Regions from separate parts of the Kitasatospora sp. NPDC049258 genome, predicted to be linked through region 1. Evidence: riboswitches for the same ligand, from Rfam matches in the RefSeq annotation. Region 1 holds a riboswitch; each other region holds the start of a gene.
What was found. Region 1 has a riboswitch for cobalamin ahead of AB0K43_RS05755 (cobalamin biosynthesis protein). Riboswitches for the same ligand answer to the same signal wherever they lie in the genome.

Region 1 (7,813 bases):
GCGTCGGCCAGCTCCTCGGGCCGGGTGGCCCAGCGGACCAGCACGCCCGGCTCCTGGGCGAGCGCGTCCAGGTCGGTGAAGTTGGACAGCCGGGGGAAGCGCACCACGGCCACCCGCAGCACGTCCGCCCCGAGCGGCCCGCCGGACGCCTTCTGCTCGACCACGGTGGTCAGGTCCAGCGAGTCCTCGGCGTCCAGCCACAGGCCGGCCAGCATCGGCAGGGTGCCGAGCACCGGACGGCCGGTCAGCCGGTGCAGCATGTCGAGGCCGGGCGCGAGCAGCCGGGCGTCGCCGCGGAACTTGTTGACGAACCAGCCGGCCACGTGCCGCTGGTCCTCGGCCGAGAGCAGCGCCAGGGTGCCGTACATGGCGGCGAACACCCCGCCGCGGTCGATGTCGCCGACCACCACGGTCGGCAGCCCGGCGGCGGTGGCCAGGCCCATGTTGGCGATGTCCCGGTCCCGCAGGTTGATCTCGGCGGGGGAGCCGGCGCCCTCGCAGACCACCACGTCGTACCGGCGGCGCAGGTCGGCCAGGCACTCCAGCGCGCGCTCCAGCAGGACGGGCTTGCGCTCCCGGTAGTCCAGCGCCCCGACCTCGGCCACCGCCCGGCCGAGCAGCACCACCTGGCTGCGGCCGTTCGCACCCGGCTTCAGCAGCACCGGGTTCATCGCGGCCGCCGGCTCGACCCGGGCGGCGGCGGCCTGCATCGCCTGGGCCCGGCCGATCTCGGCGCCGTCCGCGGTGACGAAGGAGTTGAGCGACATGTTCTGCGCCTTGAACGGCGCCACCCGCACGCCCTGCCGCACCAGCCACCGGCAGATCCCCGCCGTGACCACGCTCTTCCCCGCATCCGAGGTCGTCCCGGCCACCAACAGCGCGTTACCCATGCCCGCCTCCCATCCGTCGTCCCGCACCCCTGCTCCGCACCCGCACACCCTCAGGGCCACCGCTCCTTGGCACCCGGGCACCGCTCCTTGGCACTCGGGCACCCTCAGGGGCGCGAGGATCTGCGCGCTGCGGCAGGTGCGGCGCCGTCACGTCCGATCTCGCGCGGTTCCCCGCGCCCCCGGTGGTTGCCCGCCCGCGCAGAGCGCCCTTCATGAGCGGCGCCGCTTCAGCAACGCCACCCCCGACGTCACCACCAGCGCCAGCACGCCGACCCGCCGCGAGAGCACGCAGGCCCGCTCGATGTCGTCCACCGAGACCGGCCGCAGCTCCGCCCCCAGCACCGGCCGGTGCTCGGTCCGCGGCCCGTACTGCAGGGTGCCTCCGAGCCGTACGCCCAGGGCGCCCGCGAAGGCCGACTCGGCCTGCCCCGCGTTGGGGCTGGGGTGGGCGGAGCCGTCCCGCCGCCAGATCCGCCAGGCCCGCCGGGGCTCCGGCGAGGCGGCCACCGCGAGCAGCGCGGTGAGCCGCGCGCCCGGCCAGCCGGCCACGTCGTCCAGCCGGGCCGAGGCCCAGCCGAACCGGGCGTACCGGGCCGACCGGTGGCCGACCATCGCGTCGAGGGTGTTGACGGCCCGGAAGGCCAGCAGCCCCGGGGCGCCCGCCAGCGCGCCCCAGACCAGGGCGTTCACCACGGCGTCGGCGGTGTTCTCGGCGACCGACTCGACCACGGCCCGGGCCAGCTGCTGCTCGTCCAGGCCGCTCGGGTCGCGCCCGCACAGGTGCGGCAGCCGCTCCCGAGCCGCCGTCAGGTCGCCGGCCCGGAGCGCGCCGGCGACGGTCCTGGCCTCCCGGGTCAGCGAGGTGCCGCCGAGCACCGTCCAGGTGGCGGCGGCGGCCAGCGCGGTCCGGCCCAGCGGGGAGCGCCGCAGCGCCCGTCCGGCCAGTGCGGTGCCGGCCGCCACGCCGCCCACGCAGACGGCGGTGTAGGCGGCGCCGGCGCCCCGGTGGTCGCGCCACAGGGCCCGCTCCAGCCGTCCGGCGGCCGAGCCGAACAGGGCGACCGGGTGGCCGCGCCGCGGGTCGCCGTACCGGGCGTCCGCGAGGTGGCCGACGACGGCGCCGAGCAGATAGGGGGCGGCCGGGCTCAGCCGGCGCACGGCGCAGCGAGCGAAGCTCGGTTCGGGGCAGCCTGCATGGCTCGCGTGTCCTCACTCAGGGTCCGCGCCCTGGATCGACGAACGGCGGCGAGAGTCTCCTGGCTTCCGGGGCGGACGCGCTCCCGCGTCCCGGCCGAAGCGGCCGGGCCGAGCGTGCTCCCCGGTGACAGTGGCGGGACCGCGCCGGACTCGCACCGGCTTCCTCTCCATGCCTCCGTATGGCCCAAGGATCCCACCACGGGCTTCGACCGGGAGTCAACCGGCCCGCCGGAGGGTTTGATCACATGCCATCGCCCCAGCTCACCGGGGCCCTTGGCGGGTGGTCACCCGGGCCCGGGGCAGCCCGGTGCGCTACCCGCGTAGCTTGCGCTCCGCCCGGGCCGCCGTCACTACCTCCGAGTAGTCCGGCCGTTCGGCGGCCCCGGGCTGTGCGATCGACCAGGCCACTGTCCGACCGTCCAACCGGGGTTCGTGTGTTCGGCGGGTACAGCGTGCGCGGCCCCGCCCCTAGTTTCGTGCCATGCGACGAAGACAGCCCGACCCCACCCCGGTGCCGTTCTCCCCGGCGGCCGCCCGGGCCCACCGCGCCGGGCTCGGCCTGACCCCGGAACAGGTGGTCGAGGGCATGGCCGCGCACGGGGTGCGGCTGCTGCCGGCCCATGTGATCGGCTGGGAGAGCGGCGGGATCCGGCCGTCCGAGGAGGAGTTCATCGCGCTCGCCCGCGCCCTGTGGTGTCCGCCGGGCCAGCTGATGGGCGCCCCGCCGGCCGGCCTGCGCGACTTCCGGGTGGCCCGGGAGCTGAGCCAGGAGCAGGCGGCCCGCCGGATCGGCGTCACCGAGCAGGCCTATCGGAAGGCGGAGGACGCCGGCCGGTGGACCGGGGACGAGGAGCAGACCCGCGCGCTGGCCCACGTGCTCGGCCTCGGCCTGCGCGCCCTGGTGCGGATCACCGACCATCAGGACGACCTGGACCAGCGGCTGCGCCAGGTGGTGCAGGGCCGCTGGCAGGCCCAGCTGAAGCCGGTCGCCCGGCTGGTGCCGGTCGGCCGGGAGGTGCTCGCGCAGGTGCTGGCGGACCTTCAGGGCGAGTACCAGGTGCCGATGCACTGGGGCGCCGCCACCCCGGCCGCCGAGGAGCAGCCGCGCAAGCCGCCGACCGTCCGGTTCTGGGAACTGCTCGCCCGGCGCCCCACCGAGATCCCGGTCTGAGGGCGGCGCCCCTGGCCCGAACCCCTCGCCCGTGCCCCTGGCCCGAACCCCTCGCCCGCGCCCCTCGAACGGCCGCTTCCGGTGGCTGCGCCCCGGCCCGGGCGGTGGACTGGGATCGAACCGCGTCCGAATCCGCGACCAGCACCCGGGGAGCAGTATGCGTTGGGGTACCGCCGCCATCGTGGCAGCCGCCGCCGTCGGGGCCGGGGCGGCGGCCCTGCTGCTCGGCCGCAAGGTCTCCGACCGGGTGCTGCGGCCCGGCATCGCACCCGGCGGCGGTCGGCCCGCCCTGCGGGTGCACGCCCTCGCCCCCGGCCTGGTCACCCTCAGCCGGACCCCTGACTCGGTCCGGCCGGGCCGGTACGCCCTGGAGTGGGGCGAGGGCGGCCACGCGGTGGTCGGCGAGGTGGTCGGCACCGGCGTGCAGACCGTCACCCGCCGGCTGGAGCGGGCCGAACTGGGCACCCTGGTCGCCGGGACGGAGGTCCGGATGACCCCTCGGGTGTACGTCGGCGACCCGCTCGGCGCGCTCGGCATCGAGTACACCGACACCACGGTGACCGGCGAGCTCGGGCCGCTCCCGGCCTGGTACGTCCCGGCGGTCCGCGGGACCTGGGTGATCCTGGTGCACGGCCCGGCGGCCGACCGGACCCAGGCGCTGCCGGTCCTCCCGCTGCTGCGCTCGCTCCGGCTGCCCACCCTCACCGTCACCTACCGGGGCGACCAGGGCGCCCCGGCCTCCCCCGACGGCCTCGGGCACTTCGGGGAGACCGAGTGGCTCGACGTCGAGGCGGCGGTCCGCACCGCGCTGGCCTCCGGCGCGGGCCGGGTGGTGCTGTACGGCTGGTCGCTGGGCGCCACCATCGCGCTCCAGGCGGCGGCCCGGTCGGACTGGCGGGAGTCGGTCAGCGGGCTGGTGCTGGACTCCCCGATGCTGGACTGGCCGGCCACGGTCCGCCGGGTGGCCTCCCGCACCGGCGCGCCGGCCGCGGTGGCCGAGCTGGGCGCGCTGGCCGCCCAGGGCCGTTCCGGGGTGGACCTGGCCGACTTCGCCCGGCTCGCGGACGGCAGCGACCTGCACGTCCCGGTGCTGCTGATGCACAGCCCGGACGACGCCGTGGCCCCGTGGGCCGCCGCCGAGCGGCTGGCCCGCCGGCGGGAGAACCTGGTGAGCCTCTACAGCGTCCCCGAAGCGGGGCACGCGGCGCTGTGGAACGCCGATCCGGACCGTTACACCGAGAACCTCCGGCGCTGGCTCACCCCGCTGCTCTGAGCCGGAGCGGCCGCGGCGGCCCCGATTTTGTTGTCGTGTACGGGGCGGATGTCAAGTGGGCTCGGCCCGGTTTGCGGGCCCTTGCCCGAATCCGGGACCGGCCCGGGGCCGTCCGCCGCAAAGACGCGCCGCACCCGATGTGACAGAACGCCCGTACAAGGGGAAGACTGCACGGCGTGACGTCTCGGAACCCGCGCGACCGTGATGCCCCGCTACCGCCGACGATCCGTACCGGTGCGACGGTGACCCGTCTGCCGGGCACGGTCCGCCGTGCCGACAGCGCAATCCAGGGCAGCCCCGCCGCAGCCCGCCGCCGTACCCCCCAGCCCAAGCCCGGGCGTGGCAGGGTACCCGTACCCGACGGCTTCCCCGCCCCCGCGGAGCTGGCCCCGCTCGCCCGGCGCATGCTCGCCGACGCGGTCCGGATCGCCCGCTGGGCGGGCGAGCTCGGCGAGGTCGACAAGCGCGGGGAGCTGCTGCCCGACGATGCCCGGGCGGCCGGGCTGGCCCTCGCCATGACCGTCGGCGCCGCCGCCAAGGCCTGGGGCCAGGCCCTGCAGATCGGCCTGGTCGAGCTCCGCGACAACGGCGCCGGCCCCGGCTGGCGGCTGCACGCCTGGGAGCACGACGACGAGGCCGTGGTCCGCGGCTGGTCGGCGCTGTTCGACGCCTGGACGCTGCTCGCCCCGGTGCCGCCCGCCGCGATGCGCGGCGTCTTCGCGGTGCTCGCCGGGCAGGCCGTCGACCAGGCGCCCCAGCTGCTCTCCTTCCTGCACCTGGTGGACGGCCCGGTCCCCGACAGCGAGCTGCTGGAGCTGCTGCGGCGCGGCCTCGACGAGCGCCGGGTCGGGGTCGCCGTCGGCGCGGGCCCGCTCTCGCCCGTGCCGCACGCGGCCTCCGCGGTCTCCGCGGTCCGCGGCACCTGCCGCGAGCCGCAGATCGACACCCTGCCGGCCTCCGGCGACGTCGCCGCGGTCCTGGACTGGATGCTGGACGGCCTGGCCGCCGTCGGCGCACTGACCCGCAGCGACGAGGCGGCCGAGCTGTCGCCGCTCGGGCACTGGGCGGTCCGGGCCAAGCTGGAGGAGATCTGCACGGTGGCGCAGACCGCCGCCGGGCACATCGAGCAGAGCGCACCCGAGCTGCTCAGCGCCTGCGCCGACTACTCGCCGGGCCCCGCCCGCGCCGAGTACCGGGCCTGGGTCGCCGCCCGCCCCGCCGACCGGGCCGTCGCCGAGCTGCTGGACGCCGCCCGCGGCGAGGACGCGTTGGTCCGGGGCCTGGCCTTCGAGGCGCTCCGGGTGGCCGGCCGGACGGCCGAGGCGGCGGTGCGCGGCGCGGTCGAGGAAGCGGTGCTGCGCCCGTACGCGCTGCTCTGGCTGGCCGAGCAGCTGGACGAGGGCGGGGTCTCCCCGGCCGACGTGCTGGGCGCGGAGGACGCGGCCTGGCTCTGGGTGGACACCGCGGCCGCCGTGCTCGACCACGGCGAGACCGGCCTGCTGGTCGGGCACGTGGAGGGCGCCTCGGCGGGTGAGCCGGTCCGGCTCTTCAACCGGGCCCGGCAGTCCGGCCACCCGAGGGCGGCCTCGGTGCTCACGGCGGTCGCCGGGGTGCACCCGGACCCGGCGGTGGCCCGGGCGGCCCGGCGCTCGGCCTTCAGCGTCCATCGCGGCGGCGCTTAGCCGGTCCACCGCGGCGGCGCGTAGGTAGCCACCGTCCGACGACGATCAATGCCGAAGGGCCCGGATCCTGGTGGATCCGGGCCCTTCGGCATTGGCGGTGCGGGTCAGCAGCCCCGCGACTCGGCGCGGCGGGCGCGCACGTCGCCGACCTTCTGGCCCACCTTGCGGCGGATGACCAGCAGCGGCGCCATCGCGGCCAGCGCGATCTGGGCGACCGCACCGATGTGCATCAGGGTGTCGCCGCCCGGCAGACCGGCCGCCCAGGAGGCCAGGCAGCCGATGCTGACCACGATCCAGGCCAGCGTGGCGGTGGCCAGCAGGCCCTGCGGCTTCGGGTACTCGATCCGGCTCACCATCAGGTAGGCCACACCGAAGATCATCAGCAGGCCCGGCACGAACGGCGGGTCCAGCAGCACGATCGCGATCACCGTCATCGCGCCCATCGGGCAGGGCATGCCCTGGAAGATCCCCGGCCGCATCTTCACGGTGGAGAACCTGGCCAGCCGCAGCACCACCGACAGCAGCACGGTGAGCGCGATGAAGGCCGAGAGCTGCTGGTTGCTGTCGGGCGAGACGATGCCCCAGACCGCGACGAAGTAGGCCGGCGCGATGCCGAAGCTGATCAGGTCGGCCAGGTTGTCCAGCTCCGCGCCCAGTGCCGAGGAGCGGAGCTTGCGGGCCACCAGGCCGTCGAACAGGTCGCACATGGCACCGATCAGCAGCAGCGTCACGGCGGTCGCCGCGCTGTGCTTGTCCGGCGTGTTGGACTCGCCGGTGAGGTGCGGCATCAGGACCCCGGTGGTGATCGAGTAGATCGCCAGGAAGCCGCAGACGGCGTTCCCCAGGGTCAGGAAGTCGGCGGTGGACAGGTGCTGCGGCGAACGGGGAGCCCGGAGCTCGCGGTCGCGCGCCCAGCGGCGGCGGCGCAGGTCGGTCTCCTCGTCGTCCAGGCCGACGAGAGTCTCAGGATCAGTCACGGTCAAGGCGCGTCACCCCGGCGGTGGTCTTCTGGCCGACCTCGACACCGACCTCGATGCCGGCCGGCAGGTAGGTGTCGACGCGGGAGCCGAAGCGGATCAGACCGATCCGATCGCCCTGCTCGACCTTGGTGCCGGCGTCCACGTACGGCACGATACGGCGGGCCACGGCCCCCGCGATCTGCACCATCTCGATGTCGCCGAGCTCGGTGTCGAAGTGCCACACGACACGCTCGTTGGTGTCGCTGTCCTTGTTGAACGCCGGGACGAAGCCACCGGCGACGTGCTCCACGGACGTCACGGTGCCGGGCAGCGGCGCGCGGTTGACGTGCACGTTGAGCGGGCTCATGAAGATCGCGACCCGGGTACGGCCGTCCGGCCAGGCGTCGATGGACTGCACGACGCCGTCGGCCGGCGAGATCACTCTGCCGGTGCCGATCTCACGCTCGGGGTCGCGGAAGAACCACAGCATGCCCGCACCGAGCGCACAGGCCGGGACGGCCGCGAGGGCCCACCTGCCGTTGCGCCGGGTGAGAGCGCTGGTGAGAGCGGCGGTGGCCAGCGTGGGGACGAACCAGGGGGTGGCTCCGCGCGCGATGGTCACGCGGGGTCGCCGGCCGGCC
Region 2 (7,813 bases), on a different contig from region 1:
AACCAGTACACGTACGCGAACGCGCCGTAGAAGAACAGGCCCTCGACGCAGGCCGCGAAGCAGATCAGGTTGAGCAGGAACGCCCGGCGGTCGTCCTTGGACTGCAGCGAGTCCAGGTGGTCGACGGCGTTCATGTACGTGAAGCAGAACTGCGCCTTCTGGTGGATGGAGGGGATGTTCTCCACCGCGTCGAAGGCCGCCGCCCGGTCCTCGGGATCGGGCAGGTAGGTGTCGAGCAGCGTCAGGTAGAACTGGACGTGCACGGCCTCCTCGAACAGCTGCCGGGACAGGTAGAGCCGGGCCTCGGGCGAGTTGATGTGCTTGTAGAGGCTCAGCACCACGTTGTTGGCGACGATCGAGTCACCGGTGGCGAAGAAGGCGACCAGCCGGCCGATCATGTGCCGCTCGCCCTCGCTCAGCTTGGCGAGGTCGGCGACGTCGGAGTGCAGGTCCACCTCCTCCACGGTCCAGGTGTTCTTGATCGCGTCCCGGTACCGGTCGTAGAACGACGGGTAGCGCATCGGACGCAGGGTCAGCTCGAACCCGGGGTCGAGCAGCATCTTCTCGCGGTCGGCGGAACTCACTGGCAGGCCTCGCAGGACTCGGGGTTCTCCAGGGAGCAGGCGAGCGCCGCCTCCTCCTCCGGGGAGAGGGTGGGGGAGGGCACCGGCACGGGGGCGGCGGTGCGGGCGGCGCCGGACGCGGCCTGGGCGATCCGGGTGGCCGGACGCGAACGCAGGTAGTAGGTGGTCTTCAGACCGACCTTCCAGGCGTAGGCGTACATCGAGCTGAGCTTGCCGATGGTCGGCGCGGCCATGAAGAGGTTCAGCGACTGGCTCTGGTCGATGTACGGCTGCCGGGCGGCGGCCAGGTCGATCAGCGCGCGCTGGGGCAGCTCCCACGCGGTGCGGTAGAGCGAACGGACGCCGGCCGGCAGCCAGTTCAGCTCCTGCACCGAGCCGTTGGCCTCGCGCAGCGCGTCCCGGGTCTGCTGGTCCCAGACACCGAGCTCCTTGAGCTCGCGCACCAGGTACGGGTTGACCTGGAGGAACTCGCCGGACAGCGTCTCGCGCTTGAACAGGTTGGAGACCTGCGGCTCGATGCACTCGTACACACCGGCGATCGAGGCGATGGTCGCGGTCGGCGCGATCGCCAGCAGCAGCGAGTTGCGCAGGCCGGTGGTGGCGATCTTCGCGCGCAGCGCGTCCCAGCGCCCGCTCCACTGCGGGGCGGTGTCGAAGTGGTCGATGTGCAGCTGGCCGCGGGCGGCCCGGGTCTCCGCGTACGCGCTGTGCTGCCCGAACTCCTCGGCCAGCTCGCTGGAGCGCTCGTAGGCGGTGAGCATGATGCGCTCGGAGATCAGCGTGGAGAGCTGCTTGGCCTCGGCCGAGTCGAAGTCGATCCGGAGCTTGAAGAAGACGTCCTGCAGGCCCATCACGCCGAGGCCGACCGGCCGCCAGCGGGAGTTGGAGTTCCCGGCCTCGGGGGTCGGGTAGAAGTTGATGTCGATGACCCGGTCCAGGAAGGTCACGGCGGTGCGCACGGTGGCGTCCAGCCGCTCCCAGTCCATCGCGCCGAGCAGGTCCTCGACCGAGGCGCCGTCCGCCACGTGCGCGCCCAGGTTGACCGAGCCCAGGTTGCAGACCGCGGTCTCGGAGTCGTCGGTGACCTCCAGGATCTCGGTGCACAGGTTCGAGGAGTGCACCGTGCGGCCGGGCAGCGCGGTCTGGTTGGCGGCGCGGTTGGAGGCGTCCTTGAAGGTCATCCAGCCGTTGCCGGTCTGCGCCAGGGTGCGCATCATCCGGGCGTACAGGGTCTGCGCGGGGATGGTGCGCACGGCCTTGCCGGCCTGCTCGGCCTTCAGGTACGCCTCGTCGAAGTCGGCGCCCCACAGGTCGACCAGCTCGGGCACGTCGGCCGGGGAGAACAGCGACCAGTCCGCGTCGGCGTTGACCCGGCGCATGAACTCGTCCGGGATCCAGTGCGCCAGGTTGAGGTTGTGGGTGCGGCGGGCCTCTTCGCCGGTGTTGTCGCGGAGCTCCAGGAACTCCTCGATGTCGGCGTGCCAGGTCTCCAGGTAGACGCAGGCCGCGCCCTTGCGCCGGCCGCCCTGGTTGACGGCGGCGACCGAGGAGTCCAGGGTGCGCAGGAACGGCACGATGCCGTTGGACTGGCCGTTGGTGCCGCGGATCAGGCTGCCGCGCGAGCGGATCCGGCTGTAGGACAGGCCGATGCCGCCGGCGTGCTTGGACAGCCGGGCGATCTGCGCGTAGCGCGAGTAGATCGAGTCCAGGTTGTCCAGCGGCGAGTCCAGCAGGTAGCAGCTGGACATCTGCGGGTGCTTGGTGCCGGAGTTGAACAGGGTCGGCGAGGACGGCAGGTAGGAGAGCGCGCTCATCAGCGCATACAGCTCGGCGACCTCGCGCACCGACTTCTCGCTGTCGCCGACCGCCAGCCCGGCGGCGACCCGGAGCAGGAAGTGCTGCGGGGTCTCGATCACCTTGCGGGTGATCGGGTGGCGCAGCAGGTACCGGGACTGCACGGTCCGCAGGCCGAAGTACTCGAAGCGGTCGTCGCCCTGCTGGTCGATCAGCGCGTCGAAGGCGTCCGCGTGCCGGGCCACGAAGGCGGCGGTGGTGTCGCCGATCAGGCCCTCGGCGTGGCCGACGGCGATCGAGGCGGAGAACGAGAGGGCGCCCTGGCCGATCGCCTCGTCCGAGATCTCCAGCGCCAGCAGGCGGGCGGCCAGCTTCGAGTACTGGGGGTCCTCGGCGATCATCGACGCGGCGGCCTCCACGGCCAGCCCGCGCAGCTCCGCGAAGTCGGAGCCGGCGTGGCGGCCGCGCAGCGCGGCGGCGGCGACGTGGCCGGGGTCCACCTGGGGGAGGTCGGTGCTCCGGTCGGTGAGCAGCCGGAGCAGCGCGGCACCGGGATCGGTCTGGGCGACGGAGGCTGAACCCTGGGACGGCAGGGCGACTGAGGCAGCGACGGTCAAGGCGCACTCTCTCCTGTGGCGGCGGCGGACGAGATCAGCCGGACCGTTGCGGACAGGGCGGAGCGGCACGCCGAATCACCAGGCGCGCATGGTCCCACCCCGGCCCACCCGCGAGGCCCGGACAAGTACTGCGGTGCTGCAAGGCATCTGCGGGGAAGCCGTGTGGCACACCGTCGGCAGGTCTCGGACTCGCGGGTCAGGGTGTTGCGAAGCCCGCTCACCGTTGCGGGGCAGCCCCGGACTCCCACCGGGTTTCCCTGCGTCGACAGCGAGAGCGAGCATACATGTTGTGGGCGGGCTCAGGATGCGCCACCAGATGTAGTGCCGCGTGTCGTGGTCGCTCAACTGCGTTGTGCCACCGGACCGGGCCCTGGCCGAGCCTCAGAATGTGATGGAGTAGACGATCACGCCGACGCCGGGCGCCGGCTCCCAGTCCCGCTCCGGGGCCCGGTGGAAGCCCAGTCGTTCGTAGACACGATGGGCCGCGGTCATCTGCGGGCGGGTGGAGAACGCCATTCCGGTGAGCCCCAGCTCCCGGCTGCGCGCCATCGCGGCGCGCACCAGGGCGCCGCCGGCGCCGCGGCCGCGGGCCGCCCGCGCGACCGCCAGCATCCGGATCTCGCCCTCGTGCGGCTCGGCGATGTCGGCCCAGGGGTTGCCGCCCGCGGCGAAGGTCACACAGCCGAGCACGGCTCCCGGTCCGCCGGCCGGATCGAGGGCGACGAGCAGCTCGGCCTCCTCGGCCCGGCGCCGGGCGTCCCCGAGGAGCTCGGCGTAGGGGCCGTCGGGCTTGCTGTGCCCCTCGCCGACGTAGACCTCGACGCAGAGCGCTCCGGCCGGGGCGAGGTCCTCCTCGCGGGCGTGGCGGATGACGAGATCGGTGACGGCGTCCATGCCCCGATTCTGCCGAAGGCCGGGTCGGTGCCGGTGGGCAGGGTGCCGTGCAGCCGGTCCGGCAGACCGGGGTCGGCCGGGTAGCCGCCGGAGCGGTGCCAGTTGTCCCGGCCGTGCCGGCCGGTGCGGTCGAGGTCGCGGCCGACCAGCAGGCCGAGCAGGCCGAAGGCGCCGGCCGCGCCGGCCAGGGCGAGCACGCCGTGGAGCGCTGAGGAGGTCATGCCTCCACTCTCGCGAGGGCCCCGCAGGCGGACGAGTGGCAGAAATGCCCACTTGCCTCGAAAACCTGCCACCGCCATGCTGGAGCCATGCTGAAGAACGTGGTCGCCGTGGTGCTGGAGGAGGTCCACCCCTTCGAGCTGGGGGTGGCCTGCGAGATCTTCGGCCTGGACCGGAGCGACGACGGCCTGCCGGTCTACGACTTCGCGCTCGCCTCGGCCCGCCCCGGCCCGCTGCGCACCCATGCCGGCTTCAGCGTCGACGTACCGTACGGCGCGGAGCGGATCGCCGAGGCCGACCTGGTGATCGCCGCCGCGACCGGCATCCAGGACGGGTTCCCGGCCCCGCTGATCGAGGCCCTGCGGGCGGCCGTGGAGCGTGGCGCGCGGGTGCTGTCGATCTGCAGCGGCACCTTCCTGCTGGGCGCCGCCGGGCTGCTCGACGGGCGCCGCTGCACCACCCACTGGCGGCACTCCGAGCGGCTGGCCGCGCGCTTCCCGCTCACCACGGTCGAGCCGGACGTGCTCTACGTGGACGAGGACCCGGTGATCACCGCGGCCGGTACCGCCGCCGGCATCGACGCCTGCCTGCACCTGGTCCGCAAGGTCCAGGGGCCCGAGGTGGCCCGCGGGATCGCCCGCCGGATGGTGGTCGCACCGCACCGGGACGGCGGCCAGGCGCAGTTCGTCGCCAGGCCGCTGCCGGCCGAGGACGGCGATTCGCTGGGCGGCCTGCTGGAGTGGCTCCGCCACCACCTCGACCAGGAGCTCACGGTGGACCAGCTGGCCGCCAGGGCGCACATGTCGCCGCGCACCTTCGCCCGCCGCTTCCAGCAGGAGACCGGGACCACCCCGCACCGCTGGCTGACCGGCCAGCGGGTGCTGCTGGCCCAGCGCCTGTTGGAGGGCACCGGCGAGCCGGTGGACGCGGTGGCGGCCCGCTGCGGGTTCGGCAACGCGGCCACCCTGCGGCACCACTTCGGCCGCTGGCTGGGCACCACCCCGCAGGCCTACCGGCGGGCCTTCGGCGGCGTGGGGCAGCCCGCCGGCCGGTGAGCCGGGGCGGCGGGGCCGGAGCAGCGGTGGGGCAGGGGATCGGTCAGGCAGGGGATCGGTCGGGCAGGGGATCGGTCGGGCGGCGGGGCAGGGGGGTCAGGAGGCGGGTCGGTCCAGGTGGCCGGTGTCGTTCCAGCCGTCCGGCACCAGCCGGCCGCAGTCGGCCCGCCAGCGGCTGGCGGAGCAGTTGCGCACCGGTTCGAGGGCGATCAGGTCGGGCTCGGTGAGCCGGTCCAGGATGTAGCGCAGCATCAGCACGGTGCAGTCGTGCGCGACCACCAGCACCGGGTGGCCGTCCTCCTCCTCGCCCAGGTCGCGCAGCAGGCTGCGCACCCGCAGCGCCACGTCCAGCCAGGACTCGCCGCCGGGCGGCCGGTAGTGCAGCTCGCCCATCCGGCGGCGGCGGGCGGCCTCGCTCGGGTGCTCCTTCTCGATCGCGGCCTTGGTGAGCATCTCCAGGACGCCCAGCTCTCTGTCCCGCAGCCGCTCGTCCTGCCGGACCGGGATCGTGACCGGCACCGCGCCCAGCCCGCAGGCCTGGGCGAGCGCGATCCGGGTGGTCTCGGTGGTGCGCAGGTACGGCGAGCACCAGACGCTGCGCGGGCGGTCGGCCGCCGGCAGCGCCGCCCACCAGCGGCCGAGCGCCTGGGCCTGGGCCTGGCCGCGCATCGAGAGCGGGATGTCGGCGTCCCGGCTGGTGATCGGGACGGTCAGCGCCCCGGTCGCGTCGGCGTGCTTGAACTCGACGTTGGCGGTCGACTCGCCGTGCCGGGTGGCGATCAGCAGTGAGGGCAGCCGGGTGCCCTCGCGGTGGTTCCGGTGTCCGTTCAGGATGGTGCCGAGCTCGGTCATGGCAGCGTCTCCCCGTTTCCTCGTCTCTGCCTGGGACGAACGGCCCGCCACACAGATCATCGCCCGATATGATCGCGCCGTCGCCTCAAGTGTTGACCGAGGCGACGGCGCGATCACAGGGCGCACACAGGGCTTTGTGCGCGCTCCCGATGACTCAGTGCGCTGCCGCAGGCTGCGGGGCGCCCTCGACGGCCGGCTCGCCGGCGTCGGCACTGTAGTCGGCCGGCGAGGTGGCGTCCACGCCCTCCGGGGCCTTGGCGGCCCGCAGCACCAGCGTCAGCACCACGGCCACCAGCAGGTTCAGCACGAACGCGGTGAGCCCGATGTAGCCGATCTCGCCGATCCCGGGAATCTCCGCGGAGCTGCCGCCGAAGTGCTTGGTGGCGGGCGAGGAGACCCCGTAGGCCTTCCAGGTGCCGTACCCCATGCCCGCCGCCCAGCCGGCCAGCAGCGCCCAGCGGTGGAACCAGCGGGTGAACAGGCCGCCGACGATCGAGACGAAGGTCTGCAGGATCCACAGGCCGCCCAGCAGCTGCAGGTTGATCGCGAACTGCTTGTCCATGGTCAGCACGAAGGCCAGCGCGCCGACCTTGACCAGCAGCGAGGCGATCTTGGCGACCTTGGTCTCCTCGGCCGCGGTGGCGCCGGGCTTGAGGAACTCCTTGTAGACGTTGCGGGTGAACAGGTTGGCGGCGGCGATCGACATGATCGCGGCCGGCACCAGGGCGCCGATGCCGATCGCGGCGAAGGCCACGCCGGTGAACCAGTCCGGGAACATGTCCTCGAACAGCTGCGGCACCGACAGCTGGGCGTTGAAGCCCTTGACGCCCTTGCCCACCCCGGCCGCGATCGCCATGAAGCCGAGCAGCGCCAGCAGGCCCAGCATCAGCGAGTAGGCCGGCATCAGCGCCATGTTGCGGCGCACCGTGTTGCGTGACCTGGAGGCCAGCACCCCGGTGACCGAGTGCGGGTACATGAACAGCGCCATCGCGGAGCCGAGCGCCAGCGTGGCGTAGCCCCACTGGGCCTTGGGCCCGGTGATCAGCTGGCCGATCGGCTTGCCGGTGCTCGGGTTGACGGTGGAGAACTTCTGCGCGGCGGCGTCGAAGATGTGCCCGTACCCGCCGAGCCGCATCGGGATGTAGATCACCGCCACGATGATCACGAGGTAGATCAGTCCGTCCTTGACGAACGCGATCAGGGCCGGCGCCCGCAGCCCGGACGAGTAGGTGTAGGCCGCCAGCACGGCGAAGGCCAGGAACAGCGGCAGGTCCTTCATGAACCAGTTCCCGGAGCCGCCGACCCCGAGCACGTCCAGCACCGCCTGGATGCCCACCAGCTGCAGCGCGATGTACGGCATGGTGGCCAGGATCCCGGTCAGCGCGACCGCCAGCGACAGGCCCTTGGAGCCGTACCGCCCGCGCACGAAGTCGGCCGGGGTGACGTACCCGTGCACCCGGGAGACCGACCACAGGCGCGGCAGGAACAGGAAGACCAGCGGGTACGCGATGATCGTGTACGGCACCGCGAAGAAGCCCGCGGCGCCCGCACCGTAGATCACCGCCGGGACGGCGATGAAGGTGTACGCGGTGTACAGGTCGCCGCCGAGCAGGAACCAGGTGACCCAGGTGCCGAAGCTCCGGCCGCCCAGGCCCCACTCGTCGAGGTGCAGGGCGTTGTCGGCCTTGCGCCAGCGCGAGGCCAGGAAGCCCATCACGGTGACCAGGGCGAAGAACAGCAGGAAGACCGTCAGGGCGACGGTGTTGAGGTCCTTCATCGCCCGGCACCGCCCTGGGCG
Region 3 (7,813 bases), on a different contig from region 1:
CGGCGTACGGGGCGAAGGCCAGCCCGCGGGAGATCACCGGCGCCATGCCCGGCTCGACCCGGTAGAAGCCCTCGGCGGTGCGCTCGCCGGTGCAGAACCGGGCGTCGCGCTCGTCCACGTCGGTGGTCAGCAGGTTGGCGGCCAGCGCGTCGGTGCGGGCCACGATCAGCGTCGGCACGTCCGCGATGTCGGCCGCCAGCCGGGCCGCGTTCAGCGTGCGCACGTGCTGGGCGGTGGGCACCAGCACCTTGCCGCCGAGGTGGCCGCACTTCTTCTCGGAGGCGAGCTGGTCCTCGTAGTGGATGCCCGCCGCGCCGGCCGCGATCATGCCCTTGGTGAGCTCGAAGGCGTTCAGCGGGCCGCCGAAGCCGGCCTCCGCGTCGGCGACGATCGGCACCAGCCAGTCGGGCCCGTCGTTGCCCTCGGCCGCGTCGATCTCATCGGCGCGCAGCAGCGCGTTGTTGATCCGGCGGACCACCTGGGGCACCGAGTTGGCCGGGTAGAGGCTCTGGTCCGGGTAGGTCTGCCCGGCCTGGTTGGCGTCGGCGGCCACCTGCCAGCCCGAGAGGTAGATCGCCTGGAGGCCGGCCTTCACCATCTGCACCGCCTGGCCGCCGGTCAGCGCGCCCAACGCGTGGATGTGGTCCTGCTCGTGCAGCTGCCGCCAGAGCCGCTCGGCGCCGCGCCGGGCCAGGGTGTGCTCCTCGCGCACCGTGCCGGACAGCCGCACCACGTCGGCGGCGGTGTAGCTGCGCTCGATGCCCGCCCACCGGGGGTCGGACGCCCACCGGGCGGCCAGCTGCGCCGCCTGCTGCTCCTGCTGCTGCCGGACCGACTGCGTCATGGTCTGCTCCCGAGGATGCTCGTTGCGAAGGACGTGAGGCCGATCACTTCGCTCGGTGAAAGTGCGGCCGGGGGCGCCGGGCAGGCAGCGGCGCTGCCGGGACGTTGTCGCCCGCAGCCCCTGCCGCCGGGGCGGAAAACGCCTGGCAGCGGGGGCCGTTCGTGGTGCGCCTGCCGGCCGCAGCACCGACTCTGGCAGTCCCGGGGCGGGCCGTCACCGGTGGACGGCTGCCAACTTCTGCGAAGCGGATCCTGCGAATCTGCGAAGCCTGCGAAGGCTCCGGGCGCTGCGCCCGGCTATGCTGCGGCGCACCCGAACGGTCGGCGAGGAACGGAGACGGCTCGATGGGACGGACCTTCGCCGGCGCACGGCTGCGCCGGCTGCGCGAGGACCGCGGGCTCAGCCAGGCGGCGCTGGCCCGGCTGCTCGAACTCTCGCCCAGCTACCTCAACCAGCTGGAGCACGACGCCCGCCCGCTGACCGTGCCCGTCCTGCTGCGGCTGACCGAGGCCTTCGGCGTCGACGCCGGCTACTTCGCCCCACCGGACACCGCCCGGCTCACCGCCGACCTGCGCGACTCGCTCGGCGAGGAGCTCGCCGCCGGCCGGGTCACCCCCGGCGACCTGGACGAGCTCGCCACCCGGCTGCCCGCCGTGGCCCGGGTGCTGATGGACCTGGGCCGCAGCCGCCGGGCCGTCGCCGAGCAGCTCGCCGTGCTCGCCGGCGACCGCGGGCCGGCGATCGACACCGCCCGCACCCCGCACGAGCAGGTCCGCGAGTTCTTCTACCGCCGCCGGAACTACATGCATCAACTCGATCTGGCAGCAGAGGAGTTGGCGGTCTCGATCGGGCTGCGGCGGGGCGAGGTGCGGACGGTGCTGGCCGAGCGGCTGGCGTCCGGCCACGGCGTCCGGCTGGCCACCGGCGGAGAGCGGCTGCACGAGTACGACCCGCGCTCCCGGGTGCTGCGGCTGTCCGGCCGGCTGCGCCCGGGCCAGCAGGCCTTCCGGATGGCCACCCAGCTGGCCTACCTGGAGCACGACGCCCTGCTCGGCGAACTCGCCGCGCAGGACAGCCCCGAGGGCTCCGCCGCCTGGTCGCTCACCCGGATCGGCCTGGCGAACTACTTCGCCGCCGCCCTCGTGCTGCCGTACCCCGCCTTCCACGCCGAGGCGGAGGCCGCGCGCTACGACATCGAGCACCTCGCCGACCACTTCGGGGTCGGCTACGAGACGGTCTGCCACCGGCTCAGCACCCTCCAGCGGCCCCGGCTGCGCGGGGTGCCGTTCTCCTTCGTCCGGGTCGACCGGGCCGGCAACGTCTCCAAACGCCAGTCCGCCACCGACTTCCACTTCTCCCGTACCGGCGGCACCTGCCCGCTCTGGAACGTCTACGAGGCCTTCGCGGCCCCCGGCCGGGTGCACGTCCAGATCGCCGCCATGCCCGACGGGCGCCGCTACCTGTGGACCGCCCGCGCGGTGACCCGCTCGCCCGGCGGCTGGGGCAAGCCGGGCAAGACCTTCGCCATCGGCCTCGGCTGCGAACTGCGGCACGCCGCACGGCTGGTGTACTCGGCCGGGCTCGACCTGGCGGACCAGGCGGCGGCCACCCCGATCGGCCTGGGCTGCAAGGTCTGCGAACGCCCCGCCTGCCCCCAGCGCGCCGCCCCCGCCATCGGCCGCCCGCTGGCGGTCGACGAGCACACCAGCACCTTCGCCCCGTACCCGGTCCACCCGGACCCGGCGGACCGGCCGGCGCCGTAACGTGTCCGCGCCACCATCCGCCATCCGGGCAAATCCGGCCGGGATCGCCTCGATGGGCCTAGGCTGTGCCTCGCAGTCGGTTCGCCCTGCCCGCCAGGCAGGTGCGTCGTAAGAGGGAACCCGGTGTGAATCCGGGACTGCCCCGCAGCGGTGAGTGGGAACGACCGCCGTCACGTGCACTGGGCCCCAACGGGGGCCTGGGAAGCGACGGCCAGTAGGTGCCGGAGAGACCGACAGGCCCGGCGCGCCCGCGAGTCCGAAGACCTGCCGCTGCCCGTGTGCGACCGCAGCGGTGATCTCGGCGACCTCGCGGTGGGGGTACCGCCCGGCCGAAGGCTGGGGGAAGGTCGGCGGAGCCGGCGGGCACCCTCGATGTGCCGCGCCCGCACTGCCGTCCCCTTCGCGCGTGCCGCCGTGATCGCAACGCGACTCGCGAAGGAGAGTTCCGTGTCATCGAGTTCCACCACCCCGCAGGCCACCGTGTACGGCTACCCGAGGCAGGGCCAGGACCGGGAGCTGAAGAAGGCGATCGAGGGATACTGGGCCGGCCGCGTCGACGCCGGGTCGCTGCGGGCGGTCGCCGCCGAGCTGCGCCGCGGCACCTGGCGGCAGCTGGCCGAGGCCGGCGTCGCCGAGGTGCCCACCGGCGACTTCTCGCTGTACGACCACGTGCTGGACACCACGGTCGCCGTCGGGGCGATCCCGCCGCGCCACCGCGCCGCGGTCGAGGCCGACCCGCTGGACGGCTACTTCGCCATGGCCCGCGGCACCCAGGACGTCGCGCCGCTGGAGATGACCAAGTGGTTCGACACCAACTACCACTACCTGGTGCCGGAGTTGGGGCCGGACACGGTCTTCGCCGCCAACTCCGCCAAGGCGGTCACCGAACTGCGCGAGGCGCTCCTGCTCGGTCACCGGGCCTGCCCGGTGCTGGTCGGCCCGCTGACGTACCTGCTGCTGGCCAAGCCCGCACCCGGCACGGCCGCCGACTTCCAGCCGCTCACCCTGCTGGACCGGCTGCTGCCCGTCTACGCCGAGCTGCTCGCGGACCTGCGCGCGGCCGGCGCCGAGTGGGCCCAACTGGACGAGCCCGCCCTGGTCCAGGACCGCACCCCGGCCGAGCTGAACGCCGCCGCGCGGGCCTTCCGCGACCTCGGCGCGCTCACCGACCGGCCGCAGCTGCTGGTCACGACCTACTTCGACCGGGCCGGCGAGGCGCTGAAGGTGCTGGCCAAGGCCCCGATCGAAGGGGTCGGCCTGGACTTCACCGGCCCCGGCGCGGCCAACCTGGCCGACCTCGCCGCCGTCGGCGGCCTGCCCGGCAAGCGGCTGGTCGCCGGTGTGGTGGACGGTCGCAACATCTGGATCAACGACCTGGAGAAGTCGCTCACCACCCTGGCCACCCTGCTCGGCCTGGCCGACCGGGTGGACGTCGCCCCCTCCTGCTCGCTGCTGCACGTCCCGCTGGACGCCACCGCCGAGCGTGACCTCGACCCGCAGGTGGCCCGCTGGCTCGCCTTCGCCCGGCAGAAGACCGCGGAGATCACCACCCTCGCCCGCGGCCTGCGCGAGGGCACCCGTACGATCACCGCCGAACTCGCCGCCAACCGGGCCGACCTGGCCTCCCGGGCGGCCTCCGCGCTCACCCACGACCCGGCCGTCCGGGCCAAGGCCGCCGCCACCACCGACGCGGACGCCCGCCGCGCCCAGGCCTACCCCGAGCGCTCCGAGGCCCAGCGCGCCCGCCTCGGCCTGCCGCTGCTGCCGACCACGACGATCGGCTCCTTCCCGCAGACCGCCGAGCTGCGGGTGGCACGCGCCGATCTGCGCGCCGGCCGGATCGACGGCGCCGGCTACCGGGAGCGGATCCGGGCCGAGGTCCGGGAGGTGATCGCCTACCAGGAGAAGGCCGGGATCGACGTCCTGGTGCACGGCGAGCCCGAACGCAACGACATGGTCCAGTACTTCGCCGAGCAGCTGGTGGGCTACCTGGCCACCCAGCAGGGGTGGGTGCAGTCCTACGGCACCCGCTACGTTCGTCCGCCGGTGCTGGCCGGCGACATCTCCCGCCCGCACCCGATGACGGTCGACTGGTACCGCTACGCGCAGGACCTGACGGACCGACCGGTCAAGGGCATGCTCACCGGCCCGGTCACCATGCTGGCCTGGTCCTTCGTCCGCGACGACCAGCCGCTCGGCGACACCGCCCGGCAGGTCGCCCTCGCCCTGCGCGCGGAGGTGGACGACCTGGAGGCCGCCGGCGCCGCCGTCATCCAGGTGGACGAGCCCGCGCTGCGCGAGACGCTCCCGCTGCGGGCCGCCGACCGTCCGGCGTACCTGGAGTGGGCCACCGAGGCGTTCCGGCTGACCACCTCGGGGGTGCGTGCGGACACCCAGATCCACACCCACATGTGCTACGCCGAGTTCGGCGCGGTCATGACCGCGATCGAGGAGCTCGACGCCGACGTGATCTCGCTGGAGGCGGCCCGCTCGCACATGGAGGTGGCCCACGAGCTGGCCGGGGCGGGCTACCCGCGCGAGGTCGGTCCGGGGGTCTACGACATCCACTCGCCCCGGGTGCCGAGCGCCGAGGAGGCCGCCGCGCTGCTGCGGGCCGGCCTGGCGGCCATCCCGGCCGAGCGGTTGTGGGTCAACCCCGACTGCGGCCTGAAGACCCGCGGTTGGAGCGAGACCCGCGCCTCGCTGGAGAACCTGGTGGCCGCGGCGCACGAGGTCCGCGCGGAACTGGCCGGCTGACGCCGCACGCGCAGGGGGCCGCAGCGCCTGGCTGCGGCCCCCGTCGGGGTGGTGTCAGGAGACGTTGAGCGCGGTGTCGTCGATCACGAAGCTGGTCTGCAGGGAGCTGTCCTCGGTGCCGGTGAACTTGATCGTCACGCTCTGCCCGGCGAAGGCGGAGAGGTCGTAGCTGCGCAGCACGTAGCCGTTCGCCATGTTGAGGTTGCTGAAGGTGGCCAGGGTGGTGGAGCCCGCCTGGACGGTCAGCTTGTCGTAGGCCGTGGAGGCGGTGGTCTCGGCGGTGTCGATGTGCAGGTAGAAGCTGAGGGTGGCGTGGCAGCCCTGCGGCACGGTCACCGACTGGGCGAGCGAATCGGTGTGGGTGGAGCCGTAGCCGTCCAGCCAGGACTTCCAGCTGCCGGAGTGGGCGGCCTGGGAGGCGCTGTTGTCGACGACGCCGGAGCTGGCGGTCCAGGGTGCGGCGCCACCGGTCTCGAAGCCCGCGTTGCCGAGCAGCTGGGCCTGGGTGCAGCCGCCGCCGGTGCCGGTGACCGTCCAGGTGAAGCCGGTGGATCCGGCGGCGCCGGTGGTGTCGGTGGCGGTGACGGTGGCGGTGTAGCTGCCAGGGGTGGTGGCCGTGCCGCTGATCAGCCCGGTGGCGGAGTTGACGGACAGGCCGGCGGGCAAACCGCTCGCCGCGTACGAGAGGGTCTGGCCGGTGGCGGAGTCCGTCGCGTGGATCTGGAGCGAGGCCGAACCGCCCTGCGCGGTGGTCTGGTTGCCCGGGTTGCTGACGGTCACCGTGTTGCCGGAGGTGGTGCCGGAGGTGAAGGCGGCGGTGCCGTTGGGGGTGCCGAGTCCGGTCGGGCCGTCGTACCCGGCGGCGGCGGTGCAGAGGTAGGACGGCGAGCAGCTGCCGTTGGCGCCGCCGGTCACGTCGTAGAGCGAGGAGGTGTGCGCGTACGGGTAGGAGGCGGGGTTGCTGCCGGCGCCGGGGGTGCCGGCCAGCGCGTAGACGGCCGCGATGATCGGGGCGGAGGCGCTGGTGCCGCCGTAGACGTTCCAGCCGCTGCCGCCGTAGGTCTGGTAGACGGCGACGCCGGTGGCCGGGTCGGCGACGGCCGAGACGTCGGCGACGGTCCGCTTGGCGCAGCCGCTGTCGGTCTGCCAGGTCGGCTTGGCGTCGTAGCCGGAGCAGCCGGAGCCGGCGCCGTCACCGCCGGAGCTGGTGCCCCAGACCTTCTCGCTCCAGCCGCGGGCGTTGGAGGTGCGGCTGAGGCTGGTGCCGCCGACGGCGGTGACGTACTTGGAGGAGGCCGGGTACTCCGCGCCGTAGCCGGAGTCGCCGGAGGAGACGGTGATGGCGACGCCGGGGTGGTTGAAGTACGAGGTGTCGTAGGAGGTGTCGGAGGCGTCCTCGCCGCCGCCGTAGCTGTTGGAGACGTACTTGGCGCCCAGGCTGACCGCGGTGTTCACGGCCGCGCCCAGGTTCTCCATGGTCGCGCTGTCCGCCTCCACCAGCAGGATGTGGCAGTTGGGGCAGACGGCGCTGACCATGTCGACGTCGAGCGAGATCTCGCCGGCCCAGCCGCTGTCGGCGGTCGGGTAGGAGGTCCCACCGCGCTGGTCGACCTTCCTGAAGCAGCCGTTGGCGGTGGTGCAGGCGGGCAGCCCGTACTGGGAGCGGTAGGCCGCCAGGTCGCTCTCGGCCTTGGGGTCGTCGTTGGAGTCGACGATGGCCACCGTGGCGCCCGCGCCGGCCGCGGCGGGCAGGTTGTAGGCCGAGGTGAGATCGGTGGGACCGTAGCCGGACGGCGTGGCGTCGGGTGCCAGCGTGTGCTGCTGGACGAGGTCGGTGCGGGCGAGCGCCAGGCAGGCCATCTCGCCGGGGCTGGGGGCCGCGCAGACCCGCCTGGTGCCGACGGAGGACTGCGCACCGGTGTCGGTGGCGGTGGCGCTCGGGGCGGCCACGGCGAGCAGGCCGGTGGCCGCCAGGGCCAGGGCCGGTAGCCCGACGAGGAGTCTGCGGAGCCTGGGCAGGTGCAGGCCGCTGGGGGAGTGGGAGCGCAAGAGTCGACCCTCCGTGGGGTGAGGGCGCGGCCGGTGCCGGCAGGGGTGTGCGCCGGTACGGGCTCGGGCCCGTGCTGACGGATCTCGGCATGTGCCGGCCGGCCGCGGCTGGTGGCCGGAGCCGGTCCGATGCGCTGTACGGGAGTGGGGGTGATCAGCCGCCTGTCGGGAACCTGACAGGTAACTGAGCGCGCCAAAACGCTTGCCCCGCAGGGCAGTTGCTCGGCTGTATGGCCATGACGCTACTGACGGCCCGGCAGGCGCGGCAAGGCCGGGCCCGCAGCCTTTGCCGGGGCTTGTCCATGACTTGCCAACCGTGTGGCGTGGGGGCGCCGCCGCGGGCGAACCGCTCCACGATCCGGTGCCGGTGGGCGGTGACCCCGGTGGCTCCGCTGTCGCC
Region 4 (7,813 bases), on a different contig from region 1:
CGCGGGCGCCACCACCTCCAACGCCAACACCACCGGCCTGGCCACCGAGGCGCTGCTGTCCACCGGCCGCCTCGGCGCCGGCCTCAAGGGCTGGAGCAGCCTGGTCAAGCTCCAGCAGGGCTGCGCCGCCGACCCGGCCGTCCGCGGCGCGGTCGCCTACGACGCCAACGGCTTCAACGCCGGCAACGGCGCCCGGGCCACCGCACAGGCCGTCCTCGGCCTGGCCGGCACCCCGCTGGCCACCCTCACCGCGCACGGCGCCCGCCCCGCCGCGCCCGTGCTCGCCTGCCCGGCGACCACCCGCTGAACGTCCTGACCCTGCAAGGAGCTTCCGCATGAACGACACCCGCACCCCGGCCCGCCCGGCCCGCCGCACGCTCGGTTCGATCGCCGCCGCCGCGGCGCTGACCGCCGGCCTGCTCGGCGTCTGCGCCGCCCAGGCCCCGCAGGCGCAGGCCGCGGCCTGCACCGGCACCACCGGCGTCACCGTGGTGGTCGACTTCACCGCCGTCGGCGGTGGCATCCAGACCGGCTGCGCCCCCGGCGACCCGGCCACCGGCCTCGCCGCGCTCACCGGCGCCGGCTTCTCGTGGGCCTTCCACCCGCGCTTCCCCGGCTTCGTGTGCAAGATCAACTCGCTGCCGACCACCTGCACCAACCCCACCGGCAGCGCCTACTGGTCCTACTGGCACGCCCAGCACGGCGGCGCCTGGTCGTACAGCGGCCTCGGCGCGGGCAGCTACAACCCCGCCCCCGGCGACGTCGAGGGCTGGGCCTTCGGCGCCGGCACCCAGCCGGGCATCACGGCGCCCTGACACCCCGTGCGGACACCGCTGCCCCGGCCCCGCGCGAACGCGGGCCGGGGCACCGGCGGTTGCCGGCAGCCGCGGCTCAGCGGCACAGGGCCGTGTCCACGAGACGCTCGATGTGCTGGACGGCCGCCGCGTCGGACGGCTGGGTGGTCACCGCGATGTCGGCGGCGCGGCCGCCCTCGGTGACGCCGCCCCGGGTCTCGTACCCGGTGATGCTGCCGCCGTGACCCCAGTAGACCCCGCCGCAGGACAGCGGCCGGCTGACCAGCCCCAGCCCGTAGCGGGTACCGGGAGGGAAGGGGAGGCCGGCGGGCACGGTGGTGCGCATCTCGGCGAGCTGGGCCGGCGGGAGGAGGTCGCCGGCCAGGAGCGCGGTGAAGAACCGGTTGAGGTCGGAGTTGGTGGAGACCACCTGCCCCGCCGCCCAGGCCCAGGAGGGGTCCAGTTCGGTGCCGTCGCGCAGCGGCGCGCCGGGTGATTCCTGGTAGTAGCCCTTGGGGTGGGGTTCCCGGATGGCCACCTCGCCGGGGGCGGGGAAGTAGGTGTGGCGCAGCCCGATGCGCTTGACGATGCGCCGGTCGACCTCCTCGCCCAGCGGCCGGCCGGTGACCTTCTCGACGATCAGGCCGGCCAGCACGTAGTTGGTGTTGCTGTACGCCCACTTCGCCCCCGGGGCGAAGTCCGCCGGGTGCTGGAGCGCGAGGCCGAGCAGTTCGTGGGGCTCGTAGTACCGGATCTCGTCGGAGAGGTGGTCGGTGTAGTTGGGGAGTCCGCTGGTCTGCTGGAGGAGTTGACGGACGGTGATGCGGCGCCCGTCGATCCCGTCCCCGCGGACCAGGCCGGGCAGGTAGGTGTCGACGGGGGCGTCGAGGCAGATCCTCCCCGCACCGACCAGTTGCAGCACGACCACCGCGGTGAACGTCTTGGTGTTGCTGCCGATCCGCACCTGGCCGTCGACCGGCACGGTCGTACCGGTGGCCAGGTCGCCGACCCCCGCGGTGTACGTACGGGTGCGGCCGGACCGGTCCTTGACGCTCGCCAGCGCGGCGGGCAGGCCGTCGGTGCGCACCAGCGCGTCCAGGCCCTGCTGGACGGTGTCCGGCCGGGTGGCGGCGGATGCCGCGGGCGCCGCCAGCACACCCGCCGTCACGACGGCCGCGGCCAGCGCGGCCGCGGCCGGCAGCGCCCCGCGCCGACCACCCCGCCGCTGCCGGGAGGAACGGAACCTCTGCCATGCCTGCTCACGCACGAGCCAACTCCTACCGGGTCGTTGGGACACCACCGGTGTCCGCCGGGCCCAGCATCTCCGGCGCCGAGCGACGAGGGCGATCCTGCTGGCCCCCAGCTCCGGGTAGGGGTAGCCCCCGGGTGCGGCCGTCCGCGGGAGCGGGTTGCTCACGCGGTCCCGCGACTTGGCGCGGACACTCACAGCGGCAATGATCGCGGCAAGGGGAGTGCGGTGGCCCCGCCGATGATCGCTGCCCCGCCGTTCCCCAGCCGTCCGCCGTCCCATGGACCCATCGAGGAGCCACGTATGAAGGGGAGCCCCCGTCGCGTCGGCGCGGCGCTGCAGATCGACCGGCTCGAGACCGTCGACCGGGCCGAGGCCGAGGTCGTCGTCCGCTGCCTCGACGGGCCGGTCCGCCTGGGTGCCCGCTTCGGGCGTATCCGGGGCGAGGTGCCGGGAACGATCGACCTGGAGTTGACCCGCGCCATCGTCTACGGGCGGTCGGTCGAGGCGCTCGACACCGGTCTCACGGCGCTGGTGACCCTTCGCGGGGCGGGTGTTCACCACCTGCTGCCGGGCAGCCTGGCCGGCGGCTGGCAGGTCGTCGAGGGCGCCGACCCGGCGCCATGAGTCGGCGACCGGGACCCTTCCGGCGGGCGGGGTCAGCCGGCGGCGGCCGCTCGGCGGCGGTGGAGGCGGCGGTGGAGGTGGCGGTCGGCGAGCAGGGCCGTGGCGAGGGCGGCCGGTCGGGGCGGCGGTGACGGACATGAGGTGCCGGAGCGCGCCGTCTTCGTGCCGGGCACCGTCAACATCCTGGTCGTCGTACCCGCTGCGGTGTCCGACGCAGGTCTGGTGAACCTGCTCGCCACCGCCACCGCCACCGAGGCAAAGGTGCAGGCGCTGCTGGACGCCGGGTACGACCGCTCCGGGACGCCGTCGGAGGCGGTCTGCGTGGCGGTGCGCCAGCCGCGGCCGGGGTCGGGCGTGGAGCCGTTCGGCGGACCGCGCTCGCGGTGGGGCGCCCGGGTCGCCCGCGCCGTCCACGCCGCCGTGCGTGCGGGCGCGGAGGCGGACCGCGCGCGCCGGGTCCGGGGACCGGTGCCCGACCACGCGCGGCCGAGGCCCGGCTGCCGCCGGACCTGCGACCTGGACCCGGGCCGGGTCGATGCCGGCGGCGTACGCGTTGAGGGTGGCGCGCTCGTAGTCGGTGACCACGGGCGAGGCGCTCGGCCAGCCGGTGGCGGCCAGCTGGTCGCGGTAGACGGTGCGGGCGTTCTTGCTGGTGTCGCCGCCGGGGGTGACGTCGACCGCGGCGGTGCCGGCGGCCGCCAGCGCGCCGAACGCCCACTCGTTGGACAGGCCGCCCCCGGTGACGTAGCTGCCGTCGGCGGCCTGCAGCGACTTCAGATAGGTCACGCCGGTGCTCTTGGAGGTGGACATCTGGGCGGGGGACGCGGTGGCCCGGGCCGGCACGGCGGACAGCAGCAGGGCGCCGCTCGCCAGCGCGACGACGGTGGCGGAGGAGAGACGGAAGGGCACGGTCGGGCTCCTTGGGTGGCGGGCGCCGACCGGACCCGGGCGGCGGCCCGCGGAGGACCGCGTGCCGGCGGGGCGGCCGCCGCCCGGATCGCGTGGGCCGGCTTTCGCTCGTGGTGCGCGCCGGGCGGGCATTCGGGCTCGGAGCGTCGAACCGCCCCACACCGCTGCGCGTCAGCCCTGGATTCGCACCAGGTTCCCCCACTCGGCCACCCGGGACGCTATCGCACGTCAGGCCCGCTCACGAGGTGTCGAAGGCGACATGACGCCTCGTTGACTCCCCGCTCGGCGCCATGGTCTGATGAACCGGTTTTCATCCTCGGCAGTCAGGGGAAGCCGGTCGAAGTCCGGCGCTGACCCGCAACCGTAGACCCGCCCTTCGCGGCGGGTGAGCCGGAATGCCTGCGCCGAGGGGCAAGTCAGCAACACGTGCGTCGTCGCGGACTACGACGCGGTCCGGACCGGACCCCTTCACCTGGGCCCGGTCGGCTGCGCCGTCGTACCCCGCCTCGACCGACCTGGGAGTCGCCGGTGAGGGTCAGCAGCATTCGTACGAGTCAGGGCAGCCGGGGCCGCGGTCTCGCCTCCCTGCTGCTCGCCAGCGCCATCGCGGTCTCCGCGGGCACCACCGTGCTGCTCGGCCACCCCAGCAGGGCGGCCGCGGACCCGATCGAGGAGTGCACGGCCACCACCGGGGCCGTGGTCGCCGTCGACTTCGGCCACTGGGGCGGCAGCGTCGTGCGGGGCTGCGACGCCCACCCCACCACCGGTATGAACCTGCTGCACAACGCCGGGTTCACCACCGCCGGCACCGAGCACGACGGCCCCGCCTTCATCTGCCGGCTCGGCAGCGGCACCTTCGGCAGCGGCACCCAGTACCCGACCCCGGCCGAGGAGCCCTGCGTCAACACCCCGCAGGCCGCCGCCTACTGGTCGTACTGGATCGCCGAGCCCGGCCGGGACACCTGGTCCTACAGCCAGTTCGGCGCCGGCACCCAGAAGCCGAAGCCGGGCGAGGTGGAGGCCTGGGTGTACGGCGGGACCGACATCGGCGGCACCGGCGGGGCGCCCTCGTTCACCCCGGGTTCGGTCCGGGCGAAGAACACCGCCAGCCCTTCCGCGTCCGCGTCCGCGTCCGCATCGGCATCCGCGTCGGCCTCCCCGAGCCCGACCGGTCCGCCGCCCGCCACCGGTGACCCCGCCGCCGCCGCGGCGGCCTGGCTCGCCGGCCAACTCGTCGACGGCGACCACATGGAGAACTGGGCCTTCGAGGGCCCCGACCTCCCCAGGACCTCCCTCACCGCCATCGCCCTCGCCGCCGCCGGCAGCCAGGACCCGGCCCTGCGCAAGGTGGTCGCGTTCCTCCAGGCGCACGCCGACGCCTTCCTGCTCCCCGACGGCCCGCACGGCAGGCCCGACTCCCGCGCCGCCGCCCTGCTGGCCCTCGTCGCCGAGAGCACCGGCGGCAACCCCCGCGCGTTCGGCGGCCACGACCTGCTCGCCGCGCTGACCGACCACGTCTGCGCCGCGGCCGGCGAGGACGGGAAGTGCACCGCTGCGGGCGACTTCCTCGGCGCCGCGTCCCCCTGGGTCCAGGCGCTCGGCGTCATCGCCCTGCTGCGCGGCGAGGTCGCCCCGCCCGCCGCCACCCTGAGCCGCTTCGACGCGCTCCGCTGCGCCGACGGCGGGATCGCCGGGGCGATGATCGTCGAGGGCGGGAACTGCGAGTCCGACCCCGCCAACACCGCGCTCGCCGTGCTGGCGCTGGGCAGGGCGGGCGGCCACGACCGACTGGTGCGGCAGGCCGCCGACCGGCTCGCCGCGGGCCACCAGGCCGACGGCTCCTACCTCCCGTACGTCGGCGCCTCCGGCGGCGACACCTCCAGCACCGCCGGCGCGGCCCAGGGGCTGCGGGCCACCGGCCACGCCACCGAGCAGGCCGCCGCGAAGAGTTGGCTCGCCGCCCGGCAGCACCAGGACGGCGGTTTCGGCCCGGACGAGTGGACCACCGACTCGGACCCGGCCGCCACCGAGCAGGCGATCCTGGCCCTCACCGGCACCGACCCGGTGAGCGTCCGGCACGACCTCGGCGGCACCACCACCCCGACCCCGCAGCCCAGCCGCACGCCCGACCTGGTCAAGGGCAGCTCCTACCTGACCGACCCGGCCCACCTGATCGACGGTCACTACTACGAGGCCTTCCCGACCTTCGGCGACTTCGGCCTCACCATCGACGGCGCCTACGCGCTCGCCGCCACCGGCACCGACGACGCCGCCCTGCGCAAGATCGTCGACTTCCTCGACCAGCAGGGCAAGGACGCCAACGACCGGACCGTCAACGACTGGACGGGTGTCGGCACCGAGTACGCCGGTGGCGGCTCGATCGGCAAGGAGGCACTGCTCGCCGAGGTGGTCGGCCGCGACCCGCGCGCCTTCGGCGGCCACGACCTGATCGCCGCGCTCGCCCAGGCGGTCTGCGCCCACGTCGACGCCGACACCGGCTGCGCGGAGGCGGGCAACTACACCTGGGCCACCTCGGTGTTCTCGCAGTCCCTGGGCGTGCTGGCCCAGCTGCGCGCCGGGGACGCCGAGCACGCCGCCGCGCCGATCGCCTACCTGAAGAGCCTGCAGGCCGCCAACGGCTCCTGGCCCAGCCTCATCCCGGCCACCGGGGACTCCGACGTGGACAGCACCGCGATGGCCGTGATGGCCCTGGCGCTCGTCCCCGGCGACGAGGCGGCCAAGGCCGTCGACCGGGGCCTCGCCTGGCTGGCCACCCAGCAGCAGGCCGACGGCGGCTTCCCCGGCGCGGCCGGCGACTCCACCAACTCGGCCGCCCTCGCCGTCCAGGGCATGACGCTGCGCCAGGGCACGTACGCCGGGCAGATCGCCAAGGCGATCGAGTTCCTGGCCGGCCGGCAGAACGCCGACGGCGGGTTCAACGTCGCCTCCGCCGGGCAGCAGGGCTCCGACGTCCGGGCCTCCACCCAGGCGCTCGGCGGTGTCACCGGCATCTCCTTCGGCACGCTGCACCGGGACCTCGGCACCACCACGCCGACCCCGACCGGATCGCCGTCCGCCTCGGCCTCGCCGTCCGCGTCCGCCTCCGGGTCGCCGTCGCCGTCCGCCTCGGCGTCCCCGAGCGGCAGCGGCTCCGCCTCGCCCGCGCCGAGCAGCTCCGGTGCCACCGGCCGGGGCCCGGCCACGACCACGGCGCCCGTGCCCTCCGACACCCGGACCTTGAGCGGCACCGGCGACTCGGCCGACGCCGAGGACTCCAGCCTCGCCTGGACCGGCACCGACGTGCTCGGCCTGGTGATCCCGGCCCTGCTGCTCACCGCGGCGGGCGGCGGGGTCCTGGTCGCCACCCGCCGGCGTACGGCGGCCGCCACCGGGCGGCACCGGTGATCCGCCGCGCCCGGCGCGCCCTCGCCCGCGCCACCGCCGCCCTGGCACTCGCCCTCGGCGGGGCCGCGGCGGGCGCCGCCCCGGCAGCGGCCGCCCCGCTGCCGATCGAGCAGTGCACCACCACCTCCGGCGTCGTGCTGGCCGTGGACCTCGGCCACTGGGGCGGCCCGCTGCTGCGCTCCTGCGGCACCACGCCCACCACCGGCTACGCCCTGCTCAACCAGGGCGGTTGGAAGACCGCCGGCACCGGCCACGACGGCCCGGCGTTCATCTGCCGGATCGGCTACAGCGGGTTCCAGGGCGGCAAGCAGTACCCGACGCCCGATCAGGAGAAGTGCGTGCTGACCCCGCCGGCCACGGCGTACTGGTCGTACTGGCACGCCGACCCGGGTCAGAACACCTGGTCCTACAGCCAGCTCGGGGCGATGAGCTACCAGCCCAAGCCCGGCAGCGTCGATCTGTGGATCTTCGGCGGGACCAACATCGAGGGCACCGAAGGCCGGCCGACCTTCTCGCCCGACACCGTCCGCGCCCACAACCCGCCGCCCGGCGCCGGCGCCGGCCAGAGCACCGCGCCCAGGCCCCCGTCGACCCCGCCCGCCGGCGGCGGGTCGGGCGGCGGCTCGGACGGGAGCAGCAGGGGCGGCGGCGCCAGGACGCCCCCGGCCGCCACCACCCCGCAGCCGGGCACCTCCCCGAGCGGCACCGCCCCGGCCGGGCCCACCACCTCCGAGAGCGCCCCGGCCCCCTCGGACGCGCCCACCGGCGCTGCTTCCGCCGCCCCCGCCGCACCGACCGACCCGGCGACCCCGAGCACGGGCACCACCGT

Region 2: it holds a riboswitch for cobalamin, as region 1 does, so the genes downstream of both, AB0K43_RS22945 (ribonucleoside-diphosphate reductase subunit alpha) here and AB0K43_RS05755 (cobalamin biosynthesis protein) in region 1, are expected to answer to the same signal.
Region 3: it holds a riboswitch for cobalamin, as region 1 does, so the genes downstream of both, metE (5-methyltetrahydropteroyltriglutamate--homocysteine S-methyltransferase) here and AB0K43_RS05755 (cobalamin biosynthesis protein) in region 1, are expected to answer to the same signal.
Region 4: it holds a riboswitch for cobalamin, as region 1 does, so the genes downstream of both, AB0K43_RS07430 (prenyltransferase/squalene oxidase repeat-containing protein) here and AB0K43_RS05755 (cobalamin biosynthesis protein) in region 1, are expected to answer to the same signal.

The regions. Positions count from the first base shown of each region.
Region 1 is NZ_JBFAQT010000004.1:220,935-228,747, forward strand. Features, by position in the region: gene AB0K43_RS05750 (cobyric acid synthase) at 1-890, opposite strand, end outside; gene AB0K43_RS05755 (cobalamin biosynthesis protein) at 1,101-2,018, opposite strand; cobalamin riboswitch at 2,119-2,292, opposite strand; gene AB0K43_RS05760 (XRE family transcriptional regulator) at 2,569-3,258, shown strand; gene AB0K43_RS05765 (alpha/beta fold hydrolase) at 3,416-4,531, shown strand; gene AB0K43_RS05770 (hypothetical protein) at 4,774-6,213, shown strand; gene AB0K43_RS05775 (CDP-alcohol phosphatidyltransferase family protein) at 6,318-7,142, opposite strand; gene AB0K43_RS05780 (phosphatidylserine decarboxylase) at 7,183-7,813, opposite strand, start outside.
Region 2 is NZ_JBFAQT010000029.1:39,825-47,637, reverse strand. Features, by position in the region: gene AB0K43_RS22950 (ribonucleotide-diphosphate reductase subunit beta) at 1-560, opposite strand, end outside; gene AB0K43_RS22945 (ribonucleoside-diphosphate reductase subunit alpha) at 581-2,971, opposite strand; cobalamin riboswitch at 3,153-3,294, opposite strand; gene AB0K43_RS22940 (GNAT family N-acetyltransferase) at 3,377-3,889, opposite strand; gene AB0K43_RS22935 (helix-turn-helix domain-containing protein) at 4,198-5,163, shown strand; gene AB0K43_RS22930 (histidine phosphatase family protein) at 5,260-6,015, opposite strand; gene mctP (monocarboxylate uptake permease MctP) at 6,170-7,792, opposite strand; gene AB0K43_RS22920 (DUF3311 domain-containing protein) at 7,789-7,813, opposite strand, start outside.
Region 3 is NZ_JBFAQT010000006.1:45,487-53,299, reverse strand. Features, by position in the region: gene aceA (isocitrate lyase) at 1-844, opposite strand, end outside; gene AB0K43_RS07545 (short-chain fatty acyl-CoA regulator family protein) at 1,189-2,607, shown strand; cobalamin riboswitch at 2,668-2,894, shown strand; gene metE (5-methyltetrahydropteroyltriglutamate--homocysteine S-methyltransferase) at 2,980-5,364, shown strand; gene AB0K43_RS07535 (putative Ig domain-containing protein) at 5,419-7,413, opposite strand.
Region 4 is NZ_JBFAQT010000006.1:18,086-25,898, reverse strand. Features, by position in the region: gene AB0K43_RS07455 (peptidase) at 1-307, shown strand, start outside; gene AB0K43_RS07450 (flagellar hook-length control protein FliK) at 336-815, shown strand; gene AB0K43_RS07445 (serine hydrolase domain-containing protein) at 892-1,995, opposite strand; gene AB0K43_RS07440 (hypothetical protein) at 2,347-2,670, shown strand; partial or broken gene AB0K43_RS07435 (adenosylcobinamide amidohydrolase) at 2,836-3,105, shown strand; cobalamin riboswitch at 3,685-3,808, opposite strand; cobalamin riboswitch at 3,869-4,001, shown strand; gene AB0K43_RS07430 (prenyltransferase/squalene oxidase repeat-containing protein) at 4,108-6,984, shown strand; gene AB0K43_RS07425 (hypothetical protein) at 6,981-7,813, shown strand, end outside.